4 regions of the Streptomyces sp. NBC_00466 genome follow, and region 2 is predicted to be linked to each of the others. Evidence: riboswitches for the same ligand, from Rfam matches in the RefSeq annotation. Region 2 holds a riboswitch; each other region holds the start of a gene.
What was found. A riboswitch is a leader RNA that binds a small molecule or an ion and turns the genes downstream of it on or off. The one in region 2 is predicted to bind thiamine pyrophosphate.
Positions count from the first base shown of each region.

Region 1: linked by a shared signal. The riboswitch ahead of thiC (phosphomethylpyrimidine synthase ThiC) and the one ahead of OG210_RS05330 (thiamine ABC transporter substrate binding subunit) in region 2 are both predicted to bind thiamine pyrophosphate.
Region 3: linked by a shared signal. The riboswitch ahead of thiO (glycine oxidase ThiO) and the one ahead of OG210_RS05330 (thiamine ABC transporter substrate binding subunit) in region 2 are both predicted to bind thiamine pyrophosphate.
Region 4: linked by a shared signal. The riboswitch ahead of OG210_RS02090 (cytosine permease) and the one ahead of OG210_RS05330 (thiamine ABC transporter substrate binding subunit) in region 2 are both predicted to bind thiamine pyrophosphate.

Region 1 is NZ_CP107896.1:3,297,277-3,304,807, reverse strand. It holds gene OG210_RS14640 (GntR family transcriptional regulator) at 1-189, shown strand, start outside; gene OG210_RS14635 (hypothetical protein) at 597-893, opposite strand; gene OG210_RS14630 (ATP-binding protein) at 1,554-2,159, opposite strand; gene OG210_RS14625 (tetratricopeptide repeat protein) at 2,306-3,658, shown strand; gene thiC (phosphomethylpyrimidine synthase ThiC) at 3,771-5,564, opposite strand; TPP riboswitch at 5,557-5,683, opposite strand; gene OG210_RS14615 (YibE/F family protein) at 5,754-7,148, shown strand; gene OG210_RS14610 (SsgA family sporulation/cell division regulator) at 7,325-7,531, opposite strand, start outside.
Region 2 is NZ_CP107896.1:1,229,027-1,236,557, forward strand. It holds gene OG210_RS05315 (LOG family protein) at 1-927, shown strand, start outside; gene OG210_RS05320 (ABC transporter ATP-binding protein) at 959-1,984, opposite strand; gene OG210_RS05325 (ABC transporter permease) at 1,984-3,597, opposite strand; gene OG210_RS05330 (thiamine ABC transporter substrate binding subunit) at 3,693-4,817, opposite strand; TPP riboswitch at 4,890-4,994, opposite strand; gene rlmN (23S rRNA (adenine(2503)-C(2))-methyltransferase RlmN) at 5,044-6,150, opposite strand; gene OG210_RS05340 (histone deacetylase) at 6,255-6,917, opposite strand; gene OG210_RS05345 (phosphatidate cytidylyltransferase) at 7,094-7,531, opposite strand, start outside.
Region 3 is NZ_CP107896.1:5,421,913-5,429,443, reverse strand. It holds gene OG210_RS24415 (Rv2175c family DNA-binding protein) at 1-269, opposite strand, end outside; gene OG210_RS24410 (FAD-dependent oxidoreductase) at 421-1,602, opposite strand; TPP riboswitch at 1,736-1,848, shown strand; gene thiO (glycine oxidase ThiO) at 1,846-3,048, shown strand; gene thiS (sulfur carrier protein ThiS) at 3,066-3,296, shown strand; gene OG210_RS24395 (thiazole synthase) at 3,304-4,098, shown strand; gene pknB (Stk1 family PASTA domain-containing Ser/Thr kinase) at 4,292-6,235, shown strand; gene OG210_RS24385 (deoxyribonuclease IV) at 6,243-7,094, shown strand; gene OG210_RS24380 (sulfite oxidase-like oxidoreductase) at 7,148-7,531, opposite strand, start outside.
Region 4 is NZ_CP107896.1:451,679-459,209, forward strand. It holds gene OG210_RS02060 (response regulator transcription factor) at 1-9, shown strand, start outside; gene OG210_RS02065 (VOC family protein) at 1-334, opposite strand, end outside; gene OG210_RS02070 (DUF5955 family protein) at 348-656, opposite strand; gene OG210_RS02075 (NTP transferase domain-containing protein) at 921-1,490, shown strand; gene aceB (malate synthase A) at 1,704-3,326, shown strand; gene OG210_RS02085 (TIGR03086 family metal-binding protein) at 3,598-4,218, shown strand; gene OG210_RS02090 (cytosine permease) at 4,234-5,652, opposite strand; TPP riboswitch at 5,645-5,739, opposite strand; gene OG210_RS02095 (alpha/beta hydrolase) at 5,860-6,543, opposite strand; gene OG210_RS02100 (chitosanase) at 6,949-7,531, shown strand, end outside.

The DNA of each region.
Region 1 (7,531 bases), 2.1 Mb from region 2:
CCTCTGCCTGAGGAACGGCTCGCCCTCCGACTCCCGGATGCAACACCAGTTTTGGACCTTGCCCGCGTAACTCACGGCACCGACGATCGCCCGCTGATTCTCGAAGAGTTCCGCGTCGGTGCGGACTGTGCCGAACTCGCCTACCGGATCACCGCCGACAAGGAGCCCGCGCGGCGTGCCGGTGCCTGAGAACCGCAGATCGGTCGAAACTTTCTCCACTTCCTCAAGGGCGCGCCTGCGGCGCGCCGGGCAGCCCGGCCGCCCCGGCCGGGCGTGCGGCGTGGCCGCCGGTCCCGGCCGGTCGCCCGGCGCCCTGTGCCGCATCGCGCCGAGGCGCGTGAGGCGTCGACCGGACGGCTGGAGCCGGGGTCCACGGGGCTGGGGGTCGACGGCCTCCGAGGCTTTAGGCAGCTCCCATGGGGCGAGCCTCGAAGAACAGGGGGCCAATCGGGCACAACAGCGGGCAGGTTCAGTACCTGCCCGATTCGCCGGGCCAGCGTAAGGCCCCCTGTTCACTCGCCCCATGGCAGCTACCGCCCAAAGCCTCTGCGGCCGGCGACGTGCCCACGCGCGGCGCTCACCAGGCGAAAGGCATCTCATACCGCACCGCCCTCGTTACCCGTGACCGCTTCCAGAAGCCCGGCAAGCCGACCCACCGCATTCGGCCAGCCAGTCACCCGCACCACACCGCGCCCGTCCTCATTTGTAGAGGCGACTGCTCGTACCTCCGACAGCTCGAACCCGGCACCGAGCAGCCCCCGGTTCAGCCGGTCCGCAGCCTCCCGGGCTTCGCGCCAGCCCGCCACGTAGTCGACTCCAGGCACCCACAGACCGCAGTCCGCGCCCGCGACATCGAGGCCGTCCCTCAGCCAGTCCCCGCCTGTGCCGGTCACCTTGCCCACCTCTGCCCTGATCTAGATAACGGGTCATCAACTTCTTTTGGTCCAGGGCAGAAACGCAGCACTGCGGCCCCGGTACCATCAGGCACCGGGGGCCGCAGTGTCCCCATCCGGACCACCCCAGTTGCTGCCAGGCGCGGGGGTGGTCCGGTCTCGTATGTGGTTGTCGTACGCGATCTGGTCCTACGTGACAGGCGCCGGTGACATCAGCGCGGCCCCTCCACCAGGGAGGCCCGCGAGAAGCTGGTGATGATGTTCCGAAAGCCTGTGTGACTTGTCCGACCGGCGTGGTTGATGCACCAGATCTCTGGCCTTTCCGTCCCGTCAGCCGGTTCCGAGCCGTCCCCGCACGTCGTGCACTCAGCCACGTAGATCGGCCCGCTTCCAGAGGTGTCCGCGCTCAAGACCCAGTTCACGAAGCGCCATACCTCCCGCGTCGTCATCTCCGTCCCCTCCGATCCGAACCGCGTCCGCGCTCCACACTCACCACGTCTGTCGCATTCACCCGCCGGGCAGGCCCCGACTTGAAGACCAGCACTACCGCCGGTCGCCCAGCGGCACGCCGGTCCGTGCGCGCTGCCTTGACCTCCCGCTGTCGGCCCCGGTCGCTGATCACGTCGCCGCGCCGTACCCGCAGCGCCAAAAAGCGCGCCATCACGCCCACCGCCCTTCACCAGCAGCCACGGGCAGCGCTCCGCCAGAGCCGCCACCGAGATCGAAGCGGCAGAAGACGCTCTTACCGCCGCGCTCACCAGGGGTCCACCACAAGCCGTCGGCCAGCGTGCGCACGATGTGCAACCCCCGCCCGTGATCAGGCAGCAGCGCCTCCGGCAGGTCCTCGGCCAACTCCGGGCCGAAGCCGTCGCCGAGCGGCAGTGTGGGCGGGTCGGAGTCTTCGTCGGTCACCTCCACGAACAGCCACCGAGGCCAAGACCGCAGAGTGAGCGTGACCACCGGGCGGTGACCGGGCTCCGCCGAGTAGCGGTCGGCGATCACGTGAAGCACCACGTTGCCAACCAGCTCCGAGACGCACAGTTCAACGTCTTCGGCCAGGTCGCCCAGATCCCAGCTCGTGAGAGTCCCGACCGCCATACGCCGCGCGGTTTGTGGGGCGTCTTCCGCGTCCGTGAAGAGTGTCAGCGCACGGAAGCGGCCCGCTGCCGCTACCTCAGCACGCCCGACGGTTCCCGCCTCTGCTGCCGGGAGTAAGCCTCGTACGATCTTTCCGGTTTCCACGACACGATCGCCGTCCTCGGTCACGTCTACCGGGTCGCTCCCGGCAGGGTGGCCCGAGGATGCATCCCTTGTACCGGCTGTCGCTCCCCCCTCTTGGGGACCCCCCTCGTGGGTACACTCGATCAGGCGCACCCCGAAGAGTTGTCAGGTCAATCACCAGGGGAAGTGGGATGGCCGAAGTTGCTCCGACGCCAGCAGCACTGCCGCCGCATGTGCTGGAACGCGCCGACGTCCGCTCTGCGATTGCCAGCCACGATTTCGGTGAGGTCTTCAGACTCGCCAGGCTGCACGGCAAGATCAGCTACGCCAAGATCGCCGAGGCCGTCAGCTACAAGCGCGAGCACATCGGCAAGATGGCCAAGGACGAGACCGAGGGCAAGGGCGTTCGGCCCCGGATCACGCAGTACCACAAGATCCTTGAAGTGGTGGACGGGCTACGCATTCCCGGCCACCTCGCTGGTCTCTCCCCACGGCCGTGGGAGTTGGAGCGAAGGGCGAACACGGCCCAGCCAGAGGACCCGAGCACCTTGCTCGCTGAGGGGGGTGCGGGACTGTGGGACATAGCCGAGCTACTGCGGCGAACGGAAATGTCCAGCATCAACAGCGCCGCCCTGGAGTCGATTGAGCAGGGCATCGACCAGTTGGCCCGCGCCTACCCGTACGCCGATGCCGACTACCTGCACCAGCGCACGCGGAACGGCTTGCAGTTCGTCACCAAGCAGCTTGAGAGCCGGATGACGCTGCGCCAGCACCGGGAACTACTCGTTGACGCCGGATGGCTGTTCCTGCTCAACGCTTGTGTCCAGTACGACCGGGGCCAGCGGGAGGCCGCCAACCTCAGCAAGGCCGCCGCGCTCCGGATCGGCGAAGAAGCCGGGCACGGCGAGATCAAAGCGTGGGCGTGGGAGATCGAGGCATGGTTCGCCCTCACGCAGAGCCGATGGCAGGACATGCTCAACGCAGTGGAGGCCGGGCACGTCGCCGATCAGACACACTCCGTCGGCGTGCAGCTGTACGCGCACAAGGCTCGCGCCGCCGCCCGGATGGGAGACGCCCGAATGGTCCGCGACTCCTTGGACGCCGGGCGCGCCCGACTGGACCGCCTCGCCCGTCCTGATCACCCCGAACACCACTTCATCATCGACCCGGACAAGTGGGACTTCTACGAGATGGACGCCTATCGGCTACTCGGAGACGACGAGCGCGCTGCCGTCCACGCCCGGTCGGTAATCCGGATGAGCACCGGCCCCGACGGAACCGAGATCTCCCCCATGCGTGCCGCAGAAGCCCGACTCACACTCGGAGTCGCCGCCGCCCGGACCGGCGAGATCGAAGAAGCCGTAGGCATGGGCACTGCGGCTCTACTCGCCGACCGGAAGTCTCTCCCCTCCCTTCTCTTGGTCGCCAACGAGCTGGACAAGGAACTCCGCGCCCGCTTCCCCCGGGAGGCGTCCACGCGCGACTTCCACGAACGGATCTTGACCATCACACGTGGCGCGAGCACGCCAGAGCTTCCGTTCTGACCAGCCGCATAAATGGCTCGGGCCCGTCCCGTCTCCTGGTTTGAAGACGGCGCCCCGGCAAGCAAGAGTGCCGGGGCGCTTCGGGCAGAACAGGCGAGTAGCCCTACTTGTGCTAGTCCGCCAGCGGCAGGTACACCCGGTTACCGCTCGCTGCGAACTCCTTGGACTTCTCCAACATCCCCGCTTCAATCTCGTCGTCCGAAGCGGAAGAGTGCAGGTCAGGGGCGAATTGCTCTGTGATGCTTTTACTAATCTTCATCGAGCAGAACTTCGGCCCGCACATGGAACAGAAATGCGCGGTCTTGGCCGGCTCGGCCGGCAGCGTCTCGTCATGGAACTCCCTTGCCGTGTCGGGGTCGAGAGCCAGATTGAACTGGTCCTCCCAGCGGAACTCGAAGCGTGCGTCCGAGAGCGCGTCGTCCCACTTCTGCGCGTCCTGGTGCCCCTTGGCCAGATCCGCCGCATGGGCCGCGATCTTGTACGTGATCACGCCGGTCTTCACGTCGTCCCGGTTGGGCAGCCCCAGGTGCTCCTTGGGCGTGACGTAGCAGAGCATGGCCGTGCCCCACCAGGCGATCATCGCCGCCCCGATGCCGGAGGTGATGTGGTCATACGCCGGGGCCACGTCCGTGGTGAGCGGGCCGAGCGTATAGAAGGGGGCCTCCTCGCAGATTTCCTGCTGGAGGTCGATGTTCTCCTTGATCTTGTGCATCGGGACGTGACCGGGACCTTCGATCATCGTCTGTACACCATGACGTTTGGCGACCGTGTTGAGTTCCCCGAGGGTGCGCAACTCCGCGAACTGCGCTTCGTCGTTGGCGTCCGCGATCGACCCCGGCCGCAGCCCGTCACCCAGCGAGTAGGTGACGTCGTAGGAGGCCAGAATGTCCGACAGCTCCTCGAAGTTCTCGTACAGGAACGACTCCTTGTGGTGCGCCAGGCACCAGGCGGCCATGATCGAACCGCCGCGCGAGACGATCCCGGTCTTGCGGCGTGCGGTGAGCGGCACGTACCGCAGCAGCACCCCCGCGTGCACCGTCATGTAGTCGACGCCCTGTTCGGCCTGCTCGATGACCGTGTCCTTGTAGATCTCCCAGGTCAGCTCCTCGGCCTGGCCGTCAACCTTCTCCAGGGCCTGGTAGAGCGGGACCGTGCCGATCGGGACGGGGGAGTTGCGCAGCACCCACTCGCGGGTGGTGTGGATATTGCGCCCGGTGGACAGGTCCATGACCGTGTCCGCGCCCCACTTGGTGGCCCAGGTCATCTTGTCCACCTCCTCCTCGATGGAGGAAGTGACGGCGGAATTACCGATGTTGGCGTTGACCTTCACCAGGAACCGCTTGCCGATGATCATCGGCTCGATCTCCGGGTGGTTGACGTTGGCCGGCAGGACCGCCCGGCCCGCGGCGATCTCCTCCCGTACGACCTCGGGGGAGACGTTCTCCCGGATCGCGACGTACTCCATCTCCGGGGTGATCTCCCCGCGCACGGCGTACGCGAGCTGGCTCACCGCGCGCCCCTCGCGCCCCCTTCTGGGCTGGCGGGGACGGCCGGGGAAGACCGCGTCGAGGTTACGGAGTCCCCCGCGCGGCGATGTGTGCTTGATCCCGTCGTCCTCGGGACGGGCCGGGCGGCCCGTGTACTCCTCGGTGTCGCCGCGACCGATGATCCAGTTCTCCCGGAGCGGGGCGAGCCCACGCCGTACATCGGTCTCGACGGTGGGATCGGTGTACGGGCCTGACGTGTCGTACAGCGTCACGTCCTGCCCATTGGTGAGGTGCACCTGCCTGACGGGCACCCTGAGATCCGCGCGCGAGCCCTCCGGGCCCGCTACGTATCCCTTGTGCCAGCCCGGCTTGCGCTCGTCCTGGTCGGTGGCAGGCGTGCGTGCATCCACTGTGGTCATGAGACCTACTCCCTACGCCGGCATTACCCGGTAACAGGTTCGGCGGTCGGCGCAGCTCACAGCAGTCTGCTGGTCAGCGCCCTCTCAGCCCGGTGCTCCGAGCTCCCGCGTGTGCAAAGGTGCCCCCACGCTAACGCCATTCGCCGCGCACTGAACAGAGGGCCTCCTCGTTCTTGCGATGATCGGGCGGTGACCCCACTCCCCGAACCACCTCCCGGCGGGCACGGCCACACGCACAGCCACGGCCCCGCCGCGCCTGTGTCCAAGCATCTGCGCAAGGTCATCGCGGCGGTGCTGATTCCCTTCGCGGCGGCGGTTGTTGTCGGTCTCGCGGTCTTCTGGCCGGGCGGTGCGCCGCACCATGCCCGCAGCGGTGTCGGGTTCGACCGGCAGACGCAGCAGGGCAATGTGGCGGAGCTCACTCCGGTCAACTGCCAGGACGTGCACGCGAGTCAGTCGTCGACGGCCGGCGGGAGCGCGGCCGGGGGCACTCCGGAACCGCAGTCCGGCGCCGGTGCGTCCCCGCAGGGCACCCCGTGCAAGAAGGCGAAGATCGAGGTGACGAGCGGCAAGGACAAAGGCCGCACCTTCACCGAGATCGTCCAGCCGGACTCCCCGCGCCAGTTGCACCGGGGACAGGGCGTGATCGTGGCGTACGCCCCCGACGCACCTCGTGACCTGCAGTACTCGGTGTCCGACGTGGACCGGAAGTTCCCGATGGTGCTGCTCGCCGGAATCTTCGCGCTGGTGGTGGTCGCCGTGGGCCGGCTGCGCGGGCTGATGGCACTGGTCGCGCTGGCCGTCAGTTTCGCCGTGCTGACGCTGTTCATCCTGCCGGCGATCCTGCACGGGTCGAATCCGCTGGTCGTGGCGGTGATCGGGGCGAGCGCCATCATGCTGATCGCGCTCTACACCTGCCACGGCCTGACCGCGCGGACCTCGGTGGCCGTCATCGGCACGCTGATCTCGCTGATGCTGATCGGGCTGCTCGGTTCGCTCTTCATCGGCTGGGCGAGCCTGACGGGCAATACCGACGACAGCACCGGTCTGATCCACGGCCTCTACCCGCACATCGACATGAGCGGGCTGCTGCTGGCGAGCGTCATCATCGGATCGCTCGGGGTGCTGGACGACGTGACGGTCACGCAGACCTCAGCCGTCTGGGAACTGCACCAGGCCGATCCCACAATGGGGGCCCGCGGGCTCTACCGGGCAGGCATCAGGATCGGCCGCGACCACATCGCGTCCGTCGTCAACACGCTCGTCCTGGCCTACGCGGGTGCGGCGCTGCCCTTGCTGCTGCTCTTCTCCATCGCACAGAGCAGTGTGGGGACGGTGGCCAACTCCGAGCTGGTCGCGGAGGAGATCGTACGGACCCTGGTGGGCTCGATCGGGCTGGTCGCCTCGGTGCCGGTGACCACGGCGCTCGCCGCACTCGTGGTCTCGGCCGACCGTCCGGGCCAAGGGACCGACCGCCACGGGACCGACCGCCACGGGACCGACCGTCCGGGCCGCGGGACGGGCTGGGCGCTCTCCGGAGGGGGCCTCGCGCGGGGCGGCGGGGGCCGCCGTCGCAAGCACTGAGCCGTCGGCTCTCCGCGCTCGGTCAGGCCTCAGCGCTCAGGCCTCAGCGCTCAGGTTTCAGTTCGCAGGCCCAGTTCGCAGGCCCAGTTCGCAGGCCCAGTTCGCAGACCCAGTTCGCAGACCCAGTTCGCAGACCCAGCCTCGGGCCTCAGTTCCCGGGCCTCAGGTCTCGCCCCTCAGCCCGCGTTCTCCTCCGCGAGGATCCGGCCGAGAGCTGCCTCCAGATGCCCGTCGAAGTCGCCCAGACTGCGCTCCTCGCCGAGCGGGACGATCTTGTCGGTGCGGTCCAGGAAGGCGACCAACGGGGCGCTGCCCGCCCGGAACAGCGCGCGGTCCGCCCCGACCTGGAGGCGCAGATGGACGGCGGACAGCCCTGCCGGATC
Region 2 (7,531 bases):
GAGGCCGAGTCCGCGGTGGGCGCGGCCGGCGCACTCGTCTTCCCGCCGGTCCCCGGCCTGCCCTTCGCCCCGTACCGCGGGCTGCTGTACTCGGCGGACGAGCTGTTCGCGGGCCTGGCGGACGGTCGTTACGAGGACACCCCCGACGCCCGCGCGTACGCCTGGTTCCAGCGGACCGCGAACAACGGCGACATATTCGCCTCGATGCTGCGCTCCATCCACGACGACGCGATGTCGGACGCGCTCGACGAACACCTGGACAGCGCACGGGTGGTGGGCGTGATGGGCGGCCACGCCATGGCCCGTGGCACGGCGGAGTACGCGGGGGCGGCGCGGCTGGGCCGTACGCTCGCCCGCACCGGCCTGACCGTCGCCACCGGCGGCGGTCCCGGGGCCATGGAGGCCGCCAACCTCGGTGCCTACGCCGCCCCCTTCCGCGACGGAATGCTGGACGAGGCGCTCGAACTCCTCGGCAAGACACCGTCGTTCAGCCCGTCCGTCTCCGACTGGGCAAGCGCGGCCTTCGAGGTGCGGGGCCGCTGGCCGGACGGCGGGGACTCGGTCGGTATCCCGACCTGGTTCTACGGCCATGAGCCGCCCAACGCCTTCGCCGGGCACATCGCCAAGTACTTCGCCAACGCCACCCGCGAGGACGGTCTGCTGACCCGCTCGACCGCGGGCGTCGTCTTCCTGCCCGGCGCGGCCGGGACCGTCCAGGAGATCTTCGACAACGCGACCCCGAACTACTACCGCTCGCACGGCGAACCGTCCCCGATGGTCCTGGTGGACCGCGCCCACTGGACCGAGGAACTGCCGGCCTGGCCGCTGCTCCGGGCGCTGGCTAAGGGCCGGGCGATGGAGTCCCGGATCGCACTGGTCGACACGGTGGACGAGGCGCCCGAAGCGCTGGCGCGGATGGTCTTCTGACACCGGGCAGCTGGACGTCCGGGCCGCGCCCTCAATCCTGCGCGGCCAGCAGCACCACATCGGCCGCCTCGAAGACCGCGCCCACCGTCTCGCCCACACCGGGCGCCGTCAGCAGCGGGCACTCGGCCTCCAGCTGCGGTCCGTGCTCCGGGCTGAGCAGTACGGCCACATGACTGCCCCGGAATGTGCGCGCCTCCACCGTGCAGCGCAGCCCCTCCCGCGGCGCCGCGAGCCGCACCCCGGCGGGCCGCACCAGGAGCCGGCCCTCCCCCTGCGGGGATCCCTCCGGCACCGGGATCTTGCCCCAGGGGGTGTCGGCCGCCCGGCCGGTGACCGTCGCGGCCACCACGTTGTCGAAGCCGAGGAACCGGGCGACGAACTCCGAAGCCGGCCGCTGCCAGACCTCCAGCGGGGTCCCGGCCTGGGCGATCCGCCCGTCCCGCATCACCACGACCCGGTCGGCCAGCGCGAAGGCCTCACCCTGGTCGTGGGTGACGGCGAGCACCGTGGTGCCCAGCCGGCCGAAGAGACCGCGCAGTTCCACGACGAGGCGCTCGCGCAGGCTGCGGTCGAGCTGGCCGAGCGGCTCGTCGAGCATCAGCAGTTTGGGGCGCGGGGCCAGCGCCCGGGCGAGCGCGACGCGCTGCTGCTCGCCGCCGGAGAGCGCGCCCACCGCCCGCCGCCCGGCGCCGGGCAGACCGACCAGATCCAGCAACTCCTCGACCCGGTGGGCCTGTTCGGCCCGGGGTACGGAGCGCATCCGCAGCCCGAAGGCCACATTGCCCGCGACGTCACGCTGCGGAAAGAGCTGGTGGTCCTGGAACATCAGGCCGACACCGCGCCGGTGCACCGGCACCCCGCTCTGCTCCGCCCCGTCCAGCAGTACCCGCCCGGCGGACGCGGGCTGGAGACCCGCCACCACCCGCAGCAGCGTCGACTTGCCGCTGCCGCTGGGGCCGAGCACACAGACCGTCTCGTGCTCGGCGACCGTCAGGTCCACCGCGTCCAGTGCCACCCGCTGCCCGAAGCGGACCGTCACACCGTCCAGTTGCAGCATCAGAACTCCCCAGAGCGGTCGGTACGAATGCGTTCCAGCACCAGCAGCGACACCGCGCACACCAGCATCAGAATCGTGGACAGCGCCATCGCCTGCCCGTAGTTGAGCTCACCGGCCCGCCCCAGCAGCCGTGCCACCGCCACCGGCAGCGTCGGGTTGTCGGGCCTGGCGATGAAGACCGTCGCACCGAACTCCCCCAGCGACACGGCGAACGCGAACCCGGCGGCCACCAGCAGTGCCCGGCGCACCATCGGCAGGTCCACCTCGCGCCAGGCACGCAGCGGCGAGGCGCCGAGTACCGCCGCGGCCTCCCGCAGCCGTCCGTCCACCGCGCGCAGCACCGGCAGCATCGTCCGTACGACGAACGGCACGCCCACCAGCGCCTGGGCGAGCGGCACCAGGATCCAGGACGACCGCAGATCCAGCGGCGGCTTGTCGAGGGTGATCAGGAACCCGAAGCCCACGGTGACCGCGGACACCCCGAGGGGGAGCATCAGCAGAGCGTCGAACCCGCGCACCAGCCGTCCGGCCCGCCGGGTGAGCGCCGCGGCCGCGAGCCCGCCGACGACCAGGGCGATCCCGGTCGCGGCCAGGGCGTACCGCACGGAGTTCCAGATCGCGTCGACCGGCGGGACCAGGAACGTACCGCCGCCGGCCCCCTGCGACTGGAGCGCGCGGTAGAACGTGAAGCCGTAGCCCCCGGGGCCGTCCAGCGAACGCGCGACCAGGACCCCGAGGGGCAGCAGTATCAGTACGGCGATCACGGTGATCACCCCGCCGACCAGCGTCCACTGGCCCGCGCCCTGCGGACGGCGCGAGGTCTGCGCCGGGTCCACCAGGCTCAGCGCGGTCTCCCGGCGCCGCACGGTCCAGGCGTGCAGCGCCAGGACCGCTCCGACCGCGGCGAACTGCACCAGCGTCAGCACGGCCGCCGTGGGCAGGTCGAGCAGTTCGGCGGTCTCCCGGTAGATCTCCACCTCGAGCGTGGAGAAGGTGGGTCCGCCGAGGATCTGCACCACGCCGAAGGAGGTGAAGGTGAAGAGGAAGACCATCAGCGAGGCCGCGGCCACGGCGGGCGTCAGCGCGGGCAGGGTCACCCGCCGCCAGGCGGCGAACCGGGAGGCGCCGAGCACCCGGGCGGCCTCCTCCTGGCGCGGGTCGAGCTGCGACCAGAGGCCGCCCACGGTCCGTACGACCACCGCGTAGTTGAAGAAGACGTGCGCGAGCAGGATCGCCCAGACCGTGGTGTCGAGGCGTACGCCCCACAGCTGGTCGAGCAGCCCGCCACGGCCGAGCAGTGCGAGGAAGGCCGTCCCGACGACGACGGTGGGCAGCACGAAGGGCACTGTCGCCACCGCGCGCAGCAGCTGCTTGCACGGGAAATCGAACCGGGCGAATACATACGCGCCCGGGAGCGCGATCAGCAGCGTCAGGCCGGTCGACGCGCACGCCTGCCAGGTGGTGAACCACAGGACGTGCAGGATGTCGGGTTGGCTCAGCACCTCGCCGATCCGCCCGAACTGCCAACTGCCGCCCGCCTTGAGGCCACGGCCGACGATGGCCGCCACCGGGTACGCGAAGAAGACCGCGAAGAAAGCGAAGGGCACGGCCATCAGCGCGAGCCGCACCGCCGTCCGGCGCCGGGCCGCCCCGGCCGCGGACGGCGGCCCGGCCTGTACCGCGGGCGGCGGCCCGGTCCGCGCGGGCGCTACTTCAGGACGATCGAGGACCACGACTTGACCCACTGATCACGGTTCTTGGCGATCGTGCCGGGTGCGACGGTCTCGGGCGCGGTGACCTTCGCGCCGAACTCGGTGAACACCGCGGGCTCCTTCGCGCCCTTGACCACCGGGTCCACGAACATGTTGAGCGGCATGTCCTCCTGGAACTTCTTGCTGATCAGGAAGTCGATCAGGGCCTTGCCGCCCGCCTGGTTCTTCGCGCCGTCCAGCAGCCCGGCGAACTCGATCTGCCGGAAGCAGGTGGAGGTGGCGACGCCGGTCGGGGCGGTCTTGGGCTGCGGCTTGGCGTACAGCACCTCGGCGGGCGGGCTCGACGCGTACGAGACGACGAGCGGCCGGTCGCCCTTGGCCTTCTTGCCGCCGGCCGAGCCGGAGAAGTCGTTGTTGTACGCCTGCTCCCAGCCGTCGTCGACCTTGACGCCGTTGGCCTGGAGCTTCTTCCAGTACGCCTGCCAGCCGTCGTTCCCGTACTTCGCGACCGTGCCGAGCATGAAGCCGAGGCCGGGTGAGGAGGTGGCCACGTTCTCGGTGACCAGCAGGTTCTTGTACTGCGGCTTGATCAGGTCGTCGAAGCTGCGGGGCGGGGCGGTCTTGTGGTCGGCGAAGTACTTCTTGTCGTAGTTGACGCAGAGGTCGCCGCTGTCGATGGGGGTGACCCGGTGCTTCGCCGCGTCGAGCTGTACCCCGGAGTCGACCTGGTCCAGGCCCTTCGCCCGGTACGGCGTGAAGAGGCCGTTGTCGAGCGCTCGGGACAGCAGGGTGTTGTCGACGCCGAAGAAGACGTCGCCGCGCGGGGAGCCCTTGCTGAGGATCTCCTGGTTGAGCGCGGCACCGGCGTCCCCGCTCTTGAGGACGTGGACGGTGTAGCCGGTCTCCTTCGTGAACTCCTTGAGCACGGCGGGAGATGCGGCGAACGAGTCGTGGCTGACCAGCGTCACGACCTTGGAGTTCTTGGCGCCCGAACCGGAGTCGTCGGAACCTCCGCAGGCGGCGAGCGTCGAGACGCCCAGCGCGGCGGCCAGCGCGGTGACGGTCAGCTTCCTGGTGGTCAGCGTTCTGCCGGACGTACGCGCTCGCTTGGTGGTGCTCACTGATTCCTCCTGGGATGGACATCCAGGAAGAGACGCGGCCCTGCCCGCGGGAAAGCGGGCAGGGCTGAACAGCTTGAGTAGAGACCGAACTTCCTACCCGGAATGACCCGGGCAAGGTCCAGAGGGTCTGCGGCATGGCCGCACTCTCAGCGCTGTGGCGCTCCCCTGTCGGAATATGAAAATGTGCGGCCCACGTTACACGGACCCTACCGCTGTGACACGGGCCCTACCGCTCAGCGGCCGCCAGCTGCCCGCACGCTCCGTCGATCTCCTGGCCGCGGGTGTCCCGTACGGTCACGGTGACGCCGTGGGCGGCGATCGCATCGACGAACGCCTTCTCGTCCTCCGGCCGGGACGCGGTCCACTTGGAGCCCGGTGTCGGGTTGAGCGGGATCAGGTTGACATGGACCGGCTTGCCCTTGAGCAGCCGTCCGAGCCGGTCGCCCCGCCAGGCGTGGTCGTTGATGTCGCGGATGAGCGCGTACTCGATGGAGACCCGGCGACCGGACTTCGCGGCGTACTCCCAGGCCGCGTCCAGCACCTCACGGACCTTCCACCGGGTGTTCACCGGCACAAGGGTGTCGCGCAGCTCGTCGTCGGGCGCGTGCAGCGAGACCGCGAGGCGGCACTTGAAGCCCTCGTCGGCGAAGCGCAGCATCGCGGGCACCAGGCCGACCGTGGACACGGTGATCCCACGCTGCGAGAGGCCGAGGCCGTCGGGCTCGGGGTCGGTCAGCCGGCGGATCGAGCCGACCACCCGCTTGTAGTTGGCGAGGGGCTCGCCCATGCCCATGAAGACGATGTTGGAGAGCCGCGCGGGCCCGCCGGGCACCTCGCCGTCGCGCAGGGCGCGCATTCCGTCGACGATCTGGTGGACGATCTCGGCCGTCGACAGATTGCGGTCGAGGCCCGCCTGTCCGGTGGCGCAGAAGGGACAGTTCATGCCGCAGCCGGCCTGCGAGGAGATGCACATCGTCACCCGGTCCGGGTAGCGCATCAGCACGGACTCGACCAGCGTGCCGTCGTGCAGCTTCCAGAGCGTCTTACGGGTGGTGTCGTCGTCACAGCTGATGTGGCGCACGACGCTCATCAGGTCAGGGAGCAGCGCCTCCCGCAGCTTCTCGCGCGAGGCGGCCGGGATGTCGGTCCACTCGGCGGGGTCGTGGGCGTACCGCGCGAAGTAGTGCTGCGACAGCTGCTTGGCGCGGAACGGCTTCTCGCCGGTCCCGGCCACGGCGTCCTTGCGCTCGGCGGGCGTGAGGTCGGCGAGGTGGAGCGGGGGCTTCTTGGCTCCGCGGGGCGCGACGAAAGTGAGTTCTCCGGGCTTAGGCATGGTTCATCCAGTGTCGCAGACACGCAACGGTCCACCGGACCGTCGCCCGGAGGCTGTACGACGGCCCGGCGGAGCTGGTCGTCATGGGGCGGGAGCACGCCTGTTCACTGTCCCATCAGCTCTCTGACCGCTTGCGCTGTCCAGTGGCCTGCCGCCCCGGGCGCCGAGGCCACATAGGCGGCCACCGTGCCCGCGCCCCAGGCACCGGTCTGCAGCAGGCCGGAAGCGATGTAGCGCACATACGCCGGAGACGGTTCAGTGACCGGCAGGTCGCCCACACCCCAGGGGGCGGTAAAGGTGAGCACGGGCAGACCATCCACCTGACCGGCGTGGACGAGCGTCTCGTACCGCCCGCTGCCCAGGCTTGCCACGCCACCGGCGAGCACCTCCGCCAGGTCGAGATCCTTGCCCGGCTCCCTGCCCGTCTCCTGAGCGGCGATATCGGAGAACTGGGACACCGGGACGAGATAGGCACGGGCGAACACCCGCCCCTCACTCCGAGGGTCGTAGAAGGCCCGGCCGCCGCCCCAGACAGGTGACCGGGTCGCGAAGTACAGGACCCCCGGCAGCTCCACCGGGAGAGACCGTCCGGGCAGGGCCCGGTCCCGGCACCCCGGATACTCCGCGCTCGTTCCGGGCAGCCGGCCCCCCTTGATGTAGTACGAGAGCCGGTCCAGGTGCATGTTCGAGCCGTACGAGGCGTACCAGACGTGCGACGGCGACCGGTCATCCGGGCGGCCCGGCTCAAGGGGGTGTGCGGTCGTCATACGCGCCAACGCTCCTGAAGGTGATGGGCAGACACCGGAGGGAGGGCCCGCCGTCCGGTGGACGACGCCCCTCCCTCTGGTGAAGACATAGGTGAAGACGTAGCTGGAGCCGCGGGTGACGACGCAGGCAGGAGACCTGTGCCTCCGGTCTCAGGAGCCAGTCTCAGGAGCCAGTCTCAGGAGCCGACGAACAGCACCATCAGCAGCCAGACGACGGGTGCGGTGGGCAGCAGGGAGTCCAGCCGGTCCATGATCCCGCCGTGGCCCGGCAGCAGCGTTCCCATGTCCTTGATCCCGAGATCCCTCTTGATCATGGACTCGCCCAGATCGCCCAGGGTGGCGGTGGCCGCGACGGCGAGGCCGAGCAGCAGACCCTGCCACCACTGCCCGTCGTCGATCAGGAACTGCATACAGAGGGCGCCCGCCACCATCGCGAAGCTGACCGCTCCGAACAGACCCTCCCTGGTCTTTCCCGGGCTGATGCGCGGTGCGAGCTTGTGCTTGCCGAAGCGCCAGCCGATCGCGTACGCACCCGTGTCGCTGACGACGGTCAGCAGCAGGAACGTGAGCACCCGCCAGGGACCGTCGTCGGCGGTCAGCAGCAGTGCCACGAA
Region 3 (7,531 bases), 4.2 Mb from region 2:
AAGAGCCACTCCAGCATCTCCTCGTCGCTGAAGCCGTCGTCCCGCAGGAGCGTCAGGGTCCCGGAGAGGCCCTTGACCACTTTGGTGCCGTCGATGAAGGCGGCGGGCACCTGGAGCGCCCTGTTCTCACCACGGCGTACGGCGATCAGCTTGCCGTCCTTGACCAGCTGGCGTACGCGGGTCACCTCGACGTCGAACATCTCGGCGATATCGGGGAGGTGCAGCCAGGCGGGGATGAGAGCATCGGTTTTTGCGTCAATCTCGGTCACGGGACAAGCCTGCCATCCCGCACTGACAGCCGATACCCGGACTCAGCCCTTCAGGGCCGACGCGCACCCGGGCCGACGCACGTTCACGGCCGCTCGCGTACCCGGGCCGACACCCGTTCACGGCCGGCGCCCGTTCACAGCCGGCGCCCGTTCACAGCCGGCTCTCCTCCGGGCGGACCGCCGACTTGAGCGGCACGGCCGGATCAGCGGCGCGGGCCGGGTCCACCGGGGCCCCCGACTCGATGAGCTTCCGGCCCTGGGCCAGGTCCCGGGGCCTGCCGACGGCGAGTACCGCGACCAGCCGCTCCTCCCTCAGCCAGCACACCGACCAGGCCGGACCCGACGGGTCGCCGCGCCGGATCAGCGTGTCGGCGGCCGCGTGGTGGCCCGCGTACTGCACGAAACGGCCGAACTGCTCGGACCAGAAGTACGGCACCGGGTCGTAGATCTGCGGCGTCTCGCCGATCACGTCCGCCGCGACCGTGCGCGGGCCCTGGAGGGCGTTGTCCCAGTGGTGGACCAGCAGCCGCTCGCCGTACCTGCGGGAGGGGAAGGACGCGCAGTCGCCGACCGCGTACACATCGGCGACCGAGGTACGCAGCCGCTCGTCGGCCGTGACCGAGCCGTCGGCGCCCAGCGCGATGCCGGAGCCGGCCAGCCAGCCGGTCGCGGGCCTGGCGCCGATGCCGACGAGGACGGCCCCGGCCGGCAGCCGCCGCCCGGATTCCAGGACCACGGCGCCCGGCTCGACGCGGGCCACGCGTGCGTGGGTGATGAGTTCGGCCCCGCTGTCGGCGTACCAGCCGGCCATGGGCGCCGCGATCTCGGCCGGCAGCGCCCCGACGAGGGGCCGCCCGGCCGCCTCCACGACCGTCACCGCGCACCCCGCCTCGCGGGCCGCCGTGGCGAACTCGGCGCCGATCCAGCCCGCGCCGACCACCACGACGTCCCGCCGGTCGGCGAGGACGGCCCGCAGCCGCCCCGCGTCGTCGAGCGTGCGCAGCAGATGGACGTCGGGGACCCCCTCGCTGCCGGGCAGCGTGACCGGACTGGCACCGGTTGCGACGACCAGTGCCCCGTACGGGACAGGGCCGCGCGCGGTGTCCAGTTCCCGGTCGTGCGGGCGTACACCGGTCACCTCGCACCCCAGCAGCAACTCGACCCCGAGCGCGCCGAAGTCGACGTCGAAGGCGGAGCCCTCGGCCTTGCCGAGCAGCACGGCCTTGGACAGCGGCGGTCTGTCGTACGGCTGGTGAGGCTCCTCACCGATCAGCGTGACGGGTCCGGTGAAGCCCTGGTCCCGCAGGGCGACAGCGGTCTGCACTCCGGCCATGCCCGCACCGGCGATGACGACGTTCCTCGGCTCGCTCACCCGATCACCTTAAACAGCTGACACACCGTCAGAACAGGGGGCCGTCCGGGGACGCCTTACGGGGCGGCGGGGGCCGGGGTTAGGCTGGCCACGCTGAACCACTCGCGGGAGTCCGGGCGTACCGGGCTGAGAGGGAGGCTGGACGGCCTCCGACCGTACGAACCTGATCCGGGTCATGCCGGCGAAGGGAGGGGCTGGACGCCCATGCACGCACACCATGCCAACCATCACGCGCACCGCGCCGACACCTCGGACGCGCTGTCGGACGTACTGGTCGTCGGGGGCGGGATCATCGGTCTCGTCATCGCCTGGCGGTCGGCGCAGCGCGGACTGCGCACCGCCGTCGCCGACCCGCAGCCGGGCGGCGGGGCCGCGCAGGTCGCGGCCGGCATGCTGGCCGCCGTCACGGAACTCCATTACGGCGAGCAGGTCCTGCTCGGTCTGAACCTGGAGTCCGCGCGCCGCTATCCGGATTTCGCCGCGGAGCTGGAGGAGGCGTCGGGGCAGGATCTCGGCTACCGCGCCTGCGGCACCCTCGCCGTGGCGCTCGACCTCGACGACCGGGAGCATCTGCGGGAGCTGCACGCACTCCAGCGCCGCTCGGGTCTGGAGTCCGAGTGGCTGACGGGGCGCGAGTGCAGGCGCCTCGAACCGATGCTCGCGCCGGGCGTGCGCGGCGGGCTGCGGGTGGACGGCGACCACCAGGTCGACCCACGACGGCTGGCGAAGGCGCTGGTCACCGCGTGCGAGCGGGCCGGGGTCATCTTTCACCGCGGCTGGGCCGAGCGTCTGACGGTGGAACGCGGCCGGGCCACCGGTGTGGTGCTGGCCGACGGCGTCGCGCTCGGCGCCGGCCAGGTGGTGCTGGCGGCCGGCAGCCGCAGCGGGCAGCTCGCGGGCGTACCGGACGCGGTGCTTCCACCCGTACGCCCGGTCAAGGGGCAGGTACTCCGGCTGACGGTGCCGCGTGTGTACGCGCCGTTCCTCAGCCGGACCGTCCGCGCGGTCGTCCGGGGCAGCCACCTCTATCTGGTCCCGCGTGAGAACGGCGAACTCGTGATCGGCGCGACCAGCGAGGAGCTGGGCTGGGACACCACGGTCACCGCGGGCGGGGTGTACGAACTGCTCCGCGACGCTCATGAGCTGGTGCCCGGCATCACCGAACTCCCGCTCACCGAGACACGCGCGGGGCTGCGTCCCGCGTCGCCCGACAACGCGCCGCTGCTCGGCCCGACCGCGCTGCCCGGCCTCCTGCTGGCCACCGGCCACTACCGCAACGGCGTACTGCTCACCCCCGTCACCGGCGATGTGATGGCCGAACTGCTCACCACCGGGGAGCTGCCCGCCGAGGCCCGCGCCTTCACGCCCCGGCGCTTCTCCCCCGTAGGACAGGAACAGCCCGCATGAACGTGCCGCCCACTCCCATGAACGTGCCGCCCGCGGCTGCCCCGCCGGTCGGGGTGTCCGTCAACGGCGAGCCCCGCACCATCGCGCCGGGCACCACCCTCGATGTGCTGGTCACCGGCCTCACCAGCGCTCCGTCGGGGGTCGCCGCCGCGGTCAACGAGACCGTCGTACCGCGCGGCCTCTGGTCCCGCACCCCGCTCGGCGACGGCGACCGCGTCGAGATCCTCACCGCAGTCCAAGGAGGCTGACCCGGACATGGCAGACGATTCCCTCACCATCGCGGACACCGTCTTCTCCTCCCGGCTGATCATGGGGACCGGCGGTGCGCCGAGCCTCGATGTGCTGGAGAGGTCCCTGGTCGAGTCGGGCACCGAGCTCACGACGGTCGCGATGCGGCGCCTCGATCCCACCGTGCAGGGCTCGGTCCTCTCGGTGCTCGACAGGCTCGCCATCAAGGTGCTGCCGAACACCGCCGGCTGCTTCACGGCGGGCGAGGCCGTCCTGACCGCCCGCCTGGCCCGCGAGGCGCTGGGCACCAACTGGATCAAACTGGAGGTCGTGGCGGACGAGCACACTCTGCTGCCCGACCCGGTGGAGCTGCTCGACGCCGCCGAGACACTGGTCGACGACGGCTTCACGGTCCTCCCCTACACCAACGACGATCCGGTGCTGGCCCGGCGTCTGGAGGAGGCGGGCTGTGCGGCGATCATGCCTCTCGGCTCCCCCATCGGCTCGGGGCTCGGCATCCGCAACCCGCACAACTTCCAGCTGATCGTGGAGCGGGCCGGAGTGCCGGTGATCCTCGACGCGGGGGCCGGTACGGCATCGGACGCGGCGCTGGCGATGGAGCTCGGGTGCGCGGCCGTGATGCTGGCATCGGCGGTGACGCGTGCGCAGGAGCCGGAGCTGATGGCGTCGGCGATGCGACGGGGCGTGGAGGCGGGCCGGCTCGCGTACCGCGCGGGACGGATCCCCCGGAGGCACTTCGCCCGGGCGTCCTCACCGGAGGAGGGCCGCGCGGCGCTCGATCCGGAGCGGCCCGCCTTCTGAGGGACGCGCGGCCCCCGGGCCTCCCCGCCTTCGGTGGCGCCCGCTCGGACCAGGCCGGGCCGCGGGGGCGTGATGCCTTCCCCGCGGCCCCTGCCCCCTGTCACTGCTCGGCCTGTCACAGCTCGGCTTCAGTAGCAGCTGATCCACCAGGACCGCTTAGGCCCTGTCAGCGCCGACTCGTACACTCGCCAGCGTGGATACGACGCTTGGTGACCCGCAAGCCCCGCTCGTCGGGCAGCTGCTCGACGGCCGCTACCGGGTGGACGCGTGCATCGCCATCGGTGGCATGGCCACGGTCTACCGGGCCGTCGACACCCGTCTGGACCGGGTGGTCGCCCTCAAGGTGATGCACCCCGCGCTGGCGGTCGACGCCACGTTCGTGGAGCGGTTCATCCGCGAGGCCAAGTCCGTCGCACGCCTCGACCACCCCAATGTGGTCGGCGTGTACGACCAGGGCGCGGACGGCGCGCATGTCTATCTGGCGATGGAGTACGTCGCCGGGTGCACGCTGCGCGACGTCCTGCGCGAGCGGGGCGCGCTGCGTCCCCGCGCCGCCCTGGACATCCTGGAACCGGTACTGGCCGCACTCGGCGCCGCGCACCGGGCCGGATTCGTCCACCGCGACATGAAGCCGGAGAACGTCCTGATCGGGGACGACGGCCGGGTCAAGGTCGCCGACTTCGGCCTCGTCCGGGCCGTGGACACCGAGACGAACAGCACGGGCACCATCCTGGGCACCGTCTCCTATCTGGCCCCCGAGCAGATCGAGCAGGGCACGGCCGACACCCGGACGGACGTCTACGCCTGCGGTGTGGTGCTGTACGAGATGCTGACCGGCGCCAAACCGCACAGCGGCGACACCGCGGCCCAGGTCCTCTACCAGCACCTCAACGAAGGCGTGCCGGCGCCGTCCGCCGCCGTACCGGGGCTCGCCGCCGGGCTGGACGGCCTGGTGGCGACCGCGACCGCCCGGCACCCCGATGACCGGCCGCACGACGCCGTGGCGCTGCTCGGCCAGGTCCGGGCGGCCCGCGCCGCACTGAGCGGTGCCGAGCTGGACGCCGTACCGCCGCAGGCTCTCCCGGCCGGGACCCCGGGCGCCGCCGGGGCGGGCTCGTCCGAGGACCGTACGGATGTGATCCGGCGCCCGCTGCCGGCCGCGGGGATCAACCGGACCAGCCGTCTGGTGATGCCCGCCCCCGCGGAGGAGCCCGAGCCCGAACGGCAGCACGTGCGCCACGGCCGGCGGACCCGCCGGGGTCTGGTCGCGTCGGTCGTCGCCGTCCTGCTGGTGCTGGGGGTCGGAGCCGGTGTCTGGTACATCAACTCGGGCCAGTTCACCCGGGTCCCCTCGCTCCTCGGCCAGCCCGAGAAGACCGCGAAGTCGCGGCTCTCGGCCGCCGGTCTCGACGTGAAGAGGACCGAACGCAAATTCAGCGACACCTACGACCGCGGCCAGGTCATCAGCAGCAGTCCGGCGTCGGGCGCCCGCATCCGGGCCAACGACGCGGTGTCCCTGGTCGTCTCGCGCGGTCCCGAGATCGTCCCGGTGCCCCATGTCGCGGGTGAGCCGCTCGCGCAGGCCAGGAAGGATCTGTCCAAGGCCGCACTGGCGTCCGGCATGGTCACCAGGGAGTTCAGCGACGACATCGACCGCGGCAAGGTGATCCGTACGGACCCGGCACCCGGCACCGACCGGCACGCCGGCTCCGCGATCGCCCTGGTCGTCTCGAAGGGCGCCCCGGTCGACGTACCGGATGTCACGGGCGAGTCCCTGGAGGATGCCCGCGCCGACCTCCAGGACGAGAACCTCAAGGTCGTGGTGGCACCGGAGCAGATCAACTCCCCCGAGGACGCCGGGCAGATCGCCAAACAGTCGCCTGCCGACGGCGCCCAGGCAGCGGAGGGCGACACCGTCACGCTGACGGTCTCCAAGGGCCCCCGGATGATCACCGTCCCCGATGTCACGGGCGACAACGTGGACGACGCGAAGAGCGCGCTCACCGACAAGGGCTTCAAGGTCCATGTCGACAAGCCGTTCCTGTCCTTCAGCGACACCGTCGACACCCAGTCCGTCGACGGCGGCAGCCAGGCCCCCGAGGGCAGCACCATCACCATCAAGACCAAGGGACTCTGAACACACCGTGCGCAACCCCATCGGCGGCCATGTCCCCGTGGCCGGCGGTCTCGCCAAGGCCGGACTGTCCTACGCCCGTGAGCTGGGCGCGGAGACCGTGCAGGTCTTCGTGGCCAACCCGCGCGGCTGGGCCACCCCCACCGGGAACCCGGACCAGGACGAGCAGTTCCGCAAGGAGTGCGCGAACGAGTCGGTCACCGCATACGTCCACGCGCCGTATCTGATCAACTTCGGTTCGCACACGGCCGCGACCGTGGAGAAGTCGGTGGAGTCGCTGCGCCACTCGCTGCGCCGGGGCCGGGAGATCGGCGCGCTGGGCGTTGTCGTGCACACCGGTTCCGCGACCGGCGGCCGTCCGCGGTCCGAGGCGCTCGCGCAGGTCCGTACGCATCTGCTGCCGCTGCTCGACGAGCTGACCCACGACGACGACCCGTTCCTGCTGCTGGAGTCGACGGCGGGTCAGGGCTCCTCGCTCTGCTCGCGCACCTGGGACTTCGGCCCGTACTTCGAGGCGCTCGACTCCCACCCGCGGCTCGGGGTCTGCCTGGACACCTGCCACATCTTCGCGGCCGGACACGACCTCGCGGGTCCCGGCGGGATGAACCAGACCCTGGACCTCCTCGTGGACACCGTCGGCGAGGGCAGGCTCAAGCTGATCCACGCCAATGACTCCAAGGAAGCCGCCGGCGCCCACAAGGACCGGCACGAGAACATCGGCGCGGGGCACATCGGAGCCGAGCCGTTCAGGGAGCTGCTCGCCCACCCGGCGACCGAGGGGGTGCCGCTGATCATCGAGACCCCCGGCGGCAAGGAGGGGCACACGGCGGACGTGGCCCGCCTGAAGTCGCTCCGCCCCTGAGGAGCTCCGCCGACGAGCAGCCTGCTCAGGGCTCAGGGCTCAGGGCTCAGGGCTCATAGCTCGGGGCCGTCGCCGGGACCTTCCTGGTACGAGTAGCGCTGCTCCTGCCAGGGGTCGCCGAGGTTGTGGTACCCGCGCTCCTCCCAGAAGCCACGGCGGTCCGCGGTCATGTACTCGATCCCGCGGACCCATTTCGGGCCCTTCCAGGCGTAGAGCTTCGGCACGACGAGGCGCAGCGGGAACCCGTGCTCGGCGGTCAGCAGCTCACCGGCCTTGTGGGTCGCGAAGAGAGTCTTCGCATCTGTGAATTCCGCCAGGCGCAGATTGGCGCTGTAGCCGTACTCGGCCCAGACCATCACATGGGTGACCTGGGGCGCGGGCGGTGCGAGCTCGACCAGCGTCCGGGCCCGTACGCCGCCCCATTCGGCCGACAGCAT
Region 4 (7,531 bases), 780 kb from region 2:
GCACATTGACCACCTTGCCGTTCGGATCCCGTACGAAGAACCGCCGTACGCCCCACTCCTCGTCCCGCAGCGGGTGCACGATCTCCGCCCCCGCGGCCAGCACCGCCGCGTACACCGCGTCCACGTCCCCCACCTCGACGGAGAGGTCGGGCTGCACGGCGGCGCTCGCGTCGTGCGTGGTGAGGGTGATCTGTGCGGTGGGGTTGACGGACGAGGCGAGCGTCATGACCCAGCCCTGGTTCATGACCTCGCCGAGCCCGAGCAGACCGTAGAAGTCCCGGCTCTCCGCCATGGCGTGCGTCGTGATGTCCGGCACCACCCTGCGGACGGACATCAGCAGGCCGCCATCATGAGCCCGATCCGAACAGCTCCACCGCGTTCCGCACCTCGGAGAGCGACACCGCGAGTGCGCTGACCGAGCCGATCGCCCCCGCGACCAGCAGCAACGAGCGACGCAGCCGCAGGATTTCCGGCACTCCGCTCCGGGCCATCTCCTCCAGAGCCGCCAGTTCGTCCTCGGCGATGGCACGGTCCGGGAACTGGGCCGGGTGAGCGGCCAGTTCACAGCGGAGCCGGGAGACGGAGGCGCTGAGCTCCGACACTCTCGGGTCCTCACCGATGCCCGTTACGCGTTTCTGCCCCGCACTTCGCAACAAAGTTCCCCCTCGCACCACTCTGTGCCGGTCATTCCCTACGGTTGATCGACCGTGTGGCGCTGGTCGGACACCGCGGGTCACGAGTCAGTTAACGCCACCACTCGTCGTTCTCGCCACTCCACAGCGGGAATTCAGCCGGACGAGGTGGTGTCCATGAAGTATCCAGTCCTGATGCGATACGAAGGCGGAACCGAAGTGAACAACACGGACACGGATGCCTTCCGGCCGGGACCTGACCGGCCGGCCGGACCGGTGGTCGCGGGACTGCTGCTCGCGGCGGGCGGCGGCCGGCGGCTCGGCGGACGCCCCAAGGCCCTGCTCGAGCACCGCGGCCGGCCGCTGGTCGAGCACGCGGTCCGGGTCCTGCGCGAGGGGGGCTGCGGTCCGGTCCATGTCGTACTGGGTGCCGCCGCGGACGACGTACGGAAGCGGGCCGAACTGTCCGGCTGCGTGCTGGCCGACAACCCCGGGTGGGAGGAGGGCATGGGGTCGTCGCTGCGCGCCGGACTCGCGTCACTCGCCGGGTCGGGCGCGGACGCCGCCCTCGTCCTGCTGGTGGACCAGCCGGGAATCGGGGCGGCGGCGGTGGCCCGGGTACGCGAGGCGGGCGGCTCCGCGACCAGCCTGGTGGCCGCCTCGTACGAGGGGAAGCGCGGCCACCCGGTCCTCTTCGGCGCCGACCGCTGGGCGGACATCGCGGCGACCGCGGTCGGGGACCGCGGGGCCCGCAGCTACCTCAAGGCCCACCAGGCGGCCATCACCCTGGTGGAGTGCTCCGACATCGCCGAGGAGTACGACATCGACACCGTCGAAGACCTGTTCCACTTGGAGTGACCGACCTGGCACTCTGCGACGAATTCTGTCGATCCGGAGAATCTCGATGTCAACATACGTTGAACTTCCACCATGAGGAAACTAGTATCCACACGTCAGAAGCGCTCTGTGCCCCGCAGAGCGCCTGCGGCCGTATCGCGACCCCGTGGCACTCCGTGCCACCATGAGAGTCCCGCGGCCGTCAAGTACCGCCCGCTGAAGGAGTGACAGCTCATGTCCGCACCGGCGCCGTCTCCGCTGGCCATCGTCGATGCCGAGCCCCTGCCCCGGCAGGACGAGGTTCTCACCGATGCGGCCCTGGCCTTCGTGGCCGAGCTGCACCGGCGGTTCACCCACCGCCGTGATGAGCTGCTCGTCCGCCGTGCCGACCGCCGCGCCGAGATCGCCCGGACGTCCTCGCTCGATTTCCTCCCGGAGACCGCGAGCATCCGTAACGACGACAGCTGGAAGGTGGCGCCGGCCCCGGCCGCGCTCAACGACCGCCGCGTCGAGATCACCGGCCCGACCGACCGCAAGATGACCATCAACGCCCTGAACTCGGGCGCCAGGGTCTGGCTCGCAGATTTCGAGGACGCGTCCGCCCCGACCTGGGAGAACGTTGTCACAGGCCAGCTCAATCTGACCGACGCCTATGAGCGCCGGATCGACTTCACGGACCCGAAGTCCGGCAAGTCGTACGCGCTGAAGCCCGCCGCCGAGCTCGCGACCGTCGTGATGCGCCCGCGCGGCTGGCACCTCGACGAGCGCCACCTCGTGCTGGACGACCGTCCCGTCCCCGGCGCGCTGGTCGACTTCGGCCTGTACTTCTTCCACAACGCCAAGCGCCTCATCGAGCTCGGCAAGGGCCCGTACTTCTACCTCCCGAAGACCGAGTCCCACCTGGAGGCGCGCCTCTGGAACGAGATCTTCGTCTTCGCGCAGGACTACGTCGGCGTCCCGCAGGGCACCGTCCGCGCGACCGTCCTGATCGAGACGATCACGGCGGCGTACGAGATGGAGGAGATCCTCTACGAGCTGCGCGACCACGCGTCCGGGCTGAACGCGGGACGCTGGGACTACCTGTTCTCCATCGTCAAGAACTTCCGCGACGGCGGCTCCAAGTTCGTCCTGCCGGACCGCAATCTGGTCACGATGACGGCGCCGTTCATGCGCGCGTACACCGAACTCCTGGTCCGCACCTGCCACAAGCGCGGCGCGCACGCCATCGGCGGCATGGCCGCCTTCATCCCCTCCCGGCGCGACGCCGAGGTCAACAAGGTGGCCTTCGAGAAGGTCAAGGCGGACAAGGACCGCGAGGCCGCCGACGGCTTCGACGGCTCCTGGGTCGCCCACCCGGACCTGGTGCCGATCGCCATGAAGTCGTTCGACGCGGTCCTCGGCGAGAACCCGAACCAGAAGCAGCGCCTGCGCGAGGACGTCGCGGTGGCACCGGGCGACCTGATCGCGATCGACTCCCTGGACGCCAAGCCGACGTACGAGGGCCTGGTCAACGCGGTCCAGGTCGGCATCCGCTACATCGAGGCATGGCTGCGCGGCATGGGCGCGGTGGCCATCTTCAATCTGATGGAGGACGCCGCGACGGCGGAGATCTCCCGCTCGCAGATCTGGCAGTGGATCAACGCGAACGTGGTCTTCGAGAACGGCGAACACGCGACGGCCGAGCTGGCCCGGAAGATCGCGGCGGACGAACTGACCGCGATCGAGAAGGAGATCGGCGAGGAGGCGTTCGCAGCGGGCAAGTGGCAGCAGGCGCACGACCTCCTGCTGACGGTGTCCCTGGACGCCGACTACGCGGACTTCCTCACCCTGCCCGCGTACGAGCAGCTGGGGAGCTGAGGCACCACCCGCCGGCTGTGCGACACCGGTCGCGCGGCCCGCTGATCGCTGGGGCTGCCCCGGAGCTGTACGGCTCCGGGGCAGCCCCAGCTGTTTTCCGGGCGTGCACGGGGACGGGCGCCGCGCCAGGCCCTGGGACAGGCACCTTCCGGCGCCCGCCAGAACTCCCGCACCCTCGCCCGCACCCCCGCCCGACCAGGCAGGATGCCGGTGAGTCCAAGGGATTCTCCGCCGACCGATGAGTTCTCGTAACGGGTCCGGTCTGAAGGGTATGGACACGGATACGCACACCGATGCACCCAAGGAACCCGACAGCGCTCTGCCCGATCTGGAGCCCCCGGCGCGGTACATGGCGAAGCTCGCCGACGCCGTCAGCGACGCACAGCTGGGTGATCCCACACCCTGCCCGGACTTCGCGGTCCGGGACCTGCTCGCCCACATCTCCGGACTGACGGTGGCGTTCCACTCGGCGGCAGGGAAGGAATTCGGGCCGCACACCGACACGGCCCCGGGCACCGGCGCCGGCCCCGAACTCGCCGCGGACTGGCGGACGGCGCTGCCCCGGCAGTTGGAGGAGCTGATCGTGGCCTGGCACTCCCCCGCCGCGTGGGAGGGCGACACCAGGGCGGGCGGATTCACCTTCCCCGCCACGGTCGCCGGACGGATCGCACTGAACGAGCTGGTCGTGCACGGCTGGGACCTGGCCCGCGCGACCGGTCAGCGGTACGCACCCGATCCGGCGAGCCTCGGCGTCTCGTACGCACTGCTCGCTCCGGCGGACAGCCCGGCGCGCGAGCCTGCCTTCGGCCCGGCGGTCGAGGTGCCGCAGGACGCGCCGTTCCTGGACCGGGTGATCGGCCTCAGCGGGCGCAGCCCGGACTGGAAGCCTTAGGGTCTTCCGTTCGGATCAGGCCGGGCTCGCGTCCGGCAGGGTGGTCCTGCTGCGGCGCAGCCTGAGGGGTGCGTAGACGGCGAGCGCGGTGAGGAAGGCCGCGTAGTAGGCCAGGTCGGCGCCGTGCAGTGCCGCAGCCACCGGGCCTGTGTAGAGGCCCGTGTTCATGAACGGAACCGCTGCGGCGAAGGCCGCGCAGAATGCCACCAGAGCGGGCCTGCCGGACCGCGAGCGGACGCTCTCCGCTGTGGGATCGACCGGTTCGCCCGCGCGAGCCCGTGCGAACCAGTCGACAGCGACGACGGCGACGAAGCCGGGGATCCAGTAGCCGACGAAGAGCAGTACGTTCTGGAAGCGCGCGGCGGTGTCGGCGGCATGCATCCACAGCACCAGCGGGAAACCGAGTACGGCGGCGAGAGCGGCCGCGAACGGACGCGGGACGCGCAGACCGATGGTCTGCAGAGCCAGCGAGCCGCTGTAGTCGTTCATGGCATTGCTGCACAGAGCGGCCAGCGCCACGGCCAGCAGCCCCACCGCGCCGAGCAGGCCGCCGCCCAGCAGCCTGTCGACGCCCCGGGCGGTCTGGTCGGTGAAGACGGTGGCCCCCCACAACCCGAGTGCCTGGACGGCCACGAAGGAGACGCTGACGCCGAGGAGCGTGTACCAGAACATACGCGGCCGGGAGGTGTCCTGCGGCAGGTAGCGGCTGAAGTCGCTGGCGTACGGAGCCCACGACAGCGCCAGACTCAGGGCGATGGTACTGGTCAGTACGAACGCGCCGACGCGGTCGGCGCCGTGGGCACTGCCGGCGGCCGCGGGGTGGACGCTGTCCGGGAGCCTGAAGGCCAGGGCGACGAAAGCGGCGGCGAGCACGAAGGTCATCAGCTTCTGCAGCCGGTGGATCGCTTCGTAGCCCAGCACTCCGAGTGACCCTTGTCCCACCATCATCACCAGCACACCCAGCCAGAACGGCCAGCCGCAGAGCCGGGCCAGCGCGTCCCCGCCGAACAGCCCGATGAGCGCGTCCCAGGCCACCGACGACAGCCATTGCAGCAGGCCGGGCACCGTGACGGACCGGCCGAACGCGAGCCGGGCCAACGGCAGCTGGCCTGCCCCGGTGCGGCTGCCCCAGGTTCCGAGGTACGCGGTGGGAACAGCGCCGATCAAGGTGCCCAGCACAACGGCCAACAGGGCGGTGGGCAGGTCCAGACCGAGCGCGATACCGACGGTTCCGGTGAACACGCCGGTCATGGTGAGATTCGGGGCGAACCACACGGTGAAAAGCCGGCCGGGGCCGCCGTAGCGGTGCTGCCCGGGCACCGGCGCGATCCCGCGGGCCTCGATCCGCAGGTCGCCGGGCTCGGCGGGCATCCGGCCGTCGAAGACGGACCGAGGGCCTGTGGCCGTGCTGCTGGGAGCAGGTGGCAATGACATTGAGCGACATCCCTCCGCCAGTACTAACTGGTTCAGGTTCGGCGGGTGTGATCTCAGCCCCTGGGCGGGGCACCCCGTGTCCGGTACGACTGCAAGACTAACGGGCAGCGTCACGCTGTCCATGGAGAGGGTGCGTGGCTGCGGAGGGCGGCCCCGACGGGTGCCGGGTCTCAGTGGTCACCGGGCCGAACAGCCGCGCCCGGCCGCTCAGCTGGTGAAGAAGTCGCTGACCGCGGCCGAGAACTGTCCGGGCTCCAGGGCGTGCACGGTGTGGCCGACCGGGATCGTGATCGTCCGGGAGTCGGGGATCCCCGCCGCCATGTCGGGAATCCGCTCCTGCGACATGGAGCTGTCGGGGCCGCCGGCCACGATCAGTGTCGGGGCGACGATCTCGCCGAGCCGCTCGGCCCACTCGGGAGGAGGATCCCGGAGCTCGTTCTTGATGGCGAGCACCACGTTCCAGTCGTAGTCGACCGGCGCTTCGGGGCGCTCCGGTTCGGCCGCCTCCCTGGGGTACGGGGGCGGGGCCTCCTCCAGGACGAGCCGTTCCACCCGGTCCGCGTGCTCCTGGGCGAGCAGATAGGCGACGACGCCGCCCATGGAGTGGCCGACGACACCGACCCGGTCCAGTTCCAGTTCGTCCAGGAAGCCCAGCACGTCGTCGCGCATGAGCTCGAACGAGTACTCGTCCGGCCAGTCGCTCTCCCCGTGTCCCCGCAGGTCGAGGGCGTACACCCGCCACTCGTTGCCGAGTGCCCGGCCGGTCTCCTCCCAGGTCGCGGATGAGCCGCCGAGACCGTGCAGCAGCACCACCGGCGCGCCGAAGGGGTCGCCCCAGGTGCGGTACGCGAGCCGTACGTCGCCGACATCGACTACTGAGTGATCGTCCATACCGCAGACGCTACCGCGCGCGGGCCGGTACCTCCGCCGCCGTGGCGCACGGGTGTCACCCGGCGACATGGAGTCACATTCGGGCAAAATAGGCCATAGAACTCTCAGCCATCCCGACTCAACCCAGCGAGTCAGCGATCGGGAATGATCGAGGGCGCGCCCAATTCGCTCAACTCCTTTCTCCCCGGGGGGTGTACGGCCTCTTGGGCAGCTGATAGGAAAGCTTCCTAACAGAACACCGACGCTCGAACTCCCCTTGGAGGACCGGTGAAAGCCCCCCACCGCACCACCGCTGGACGCAGCAAGAGGATCATCACGCGCACCGTGCTCGGGCTGGCCCTGGTGGCCGTACCGGCCACCGCGTACGCGGCCAACGCCCCTGCGGACCACGTGAGTTTGCGCAGCATGCAGCACAGCACACAGCACGGCACGGCGCAGAGCGCACACCGCGCCGTCTCCGCGACCGGACTCGACGACCCGGCGAAGAAGGAGATCGCCATGCAGCTGGTCTCCAGTGCCGAGAACTCCTCGCTGGACTGGAAGGCCCAGTACAAGTACATCGAGGACATAGGAGACGGTCGCGGCTACACCGCCGGCATCATCGGGTTCTGCTCGGGCACCGGCGACATGCTGGACCTGGTGAAGCTGTACACCGACCGGGAGCCGGGCAACCCGCTCGCCAAGTACCTCCCCGCCCTGGAGAAGGTCAACGGCAGCGACTCGCACTCGGGCCTCGGCTCGGCCTTCGAGAGCGCGTGGAAAACCGCGGCCAAGGACACCAAGTTCCAGACCGCGCAGAACGACGAGCGCGACCGGGTCTACTTCAACCCGGCGGTCAAGCAGGGCAAGACGGACGGCATCGGGGTCCTGGGCCAGTTCGCGTACTACGACGCCATCGTCATGCACGGTGACGGCGACGACAAGACCAGCTTCAGCTCCATCCGCAAGAGGGCGCTGGCCAAGGCCAAGACCCCGGCCCAGGGAGGCA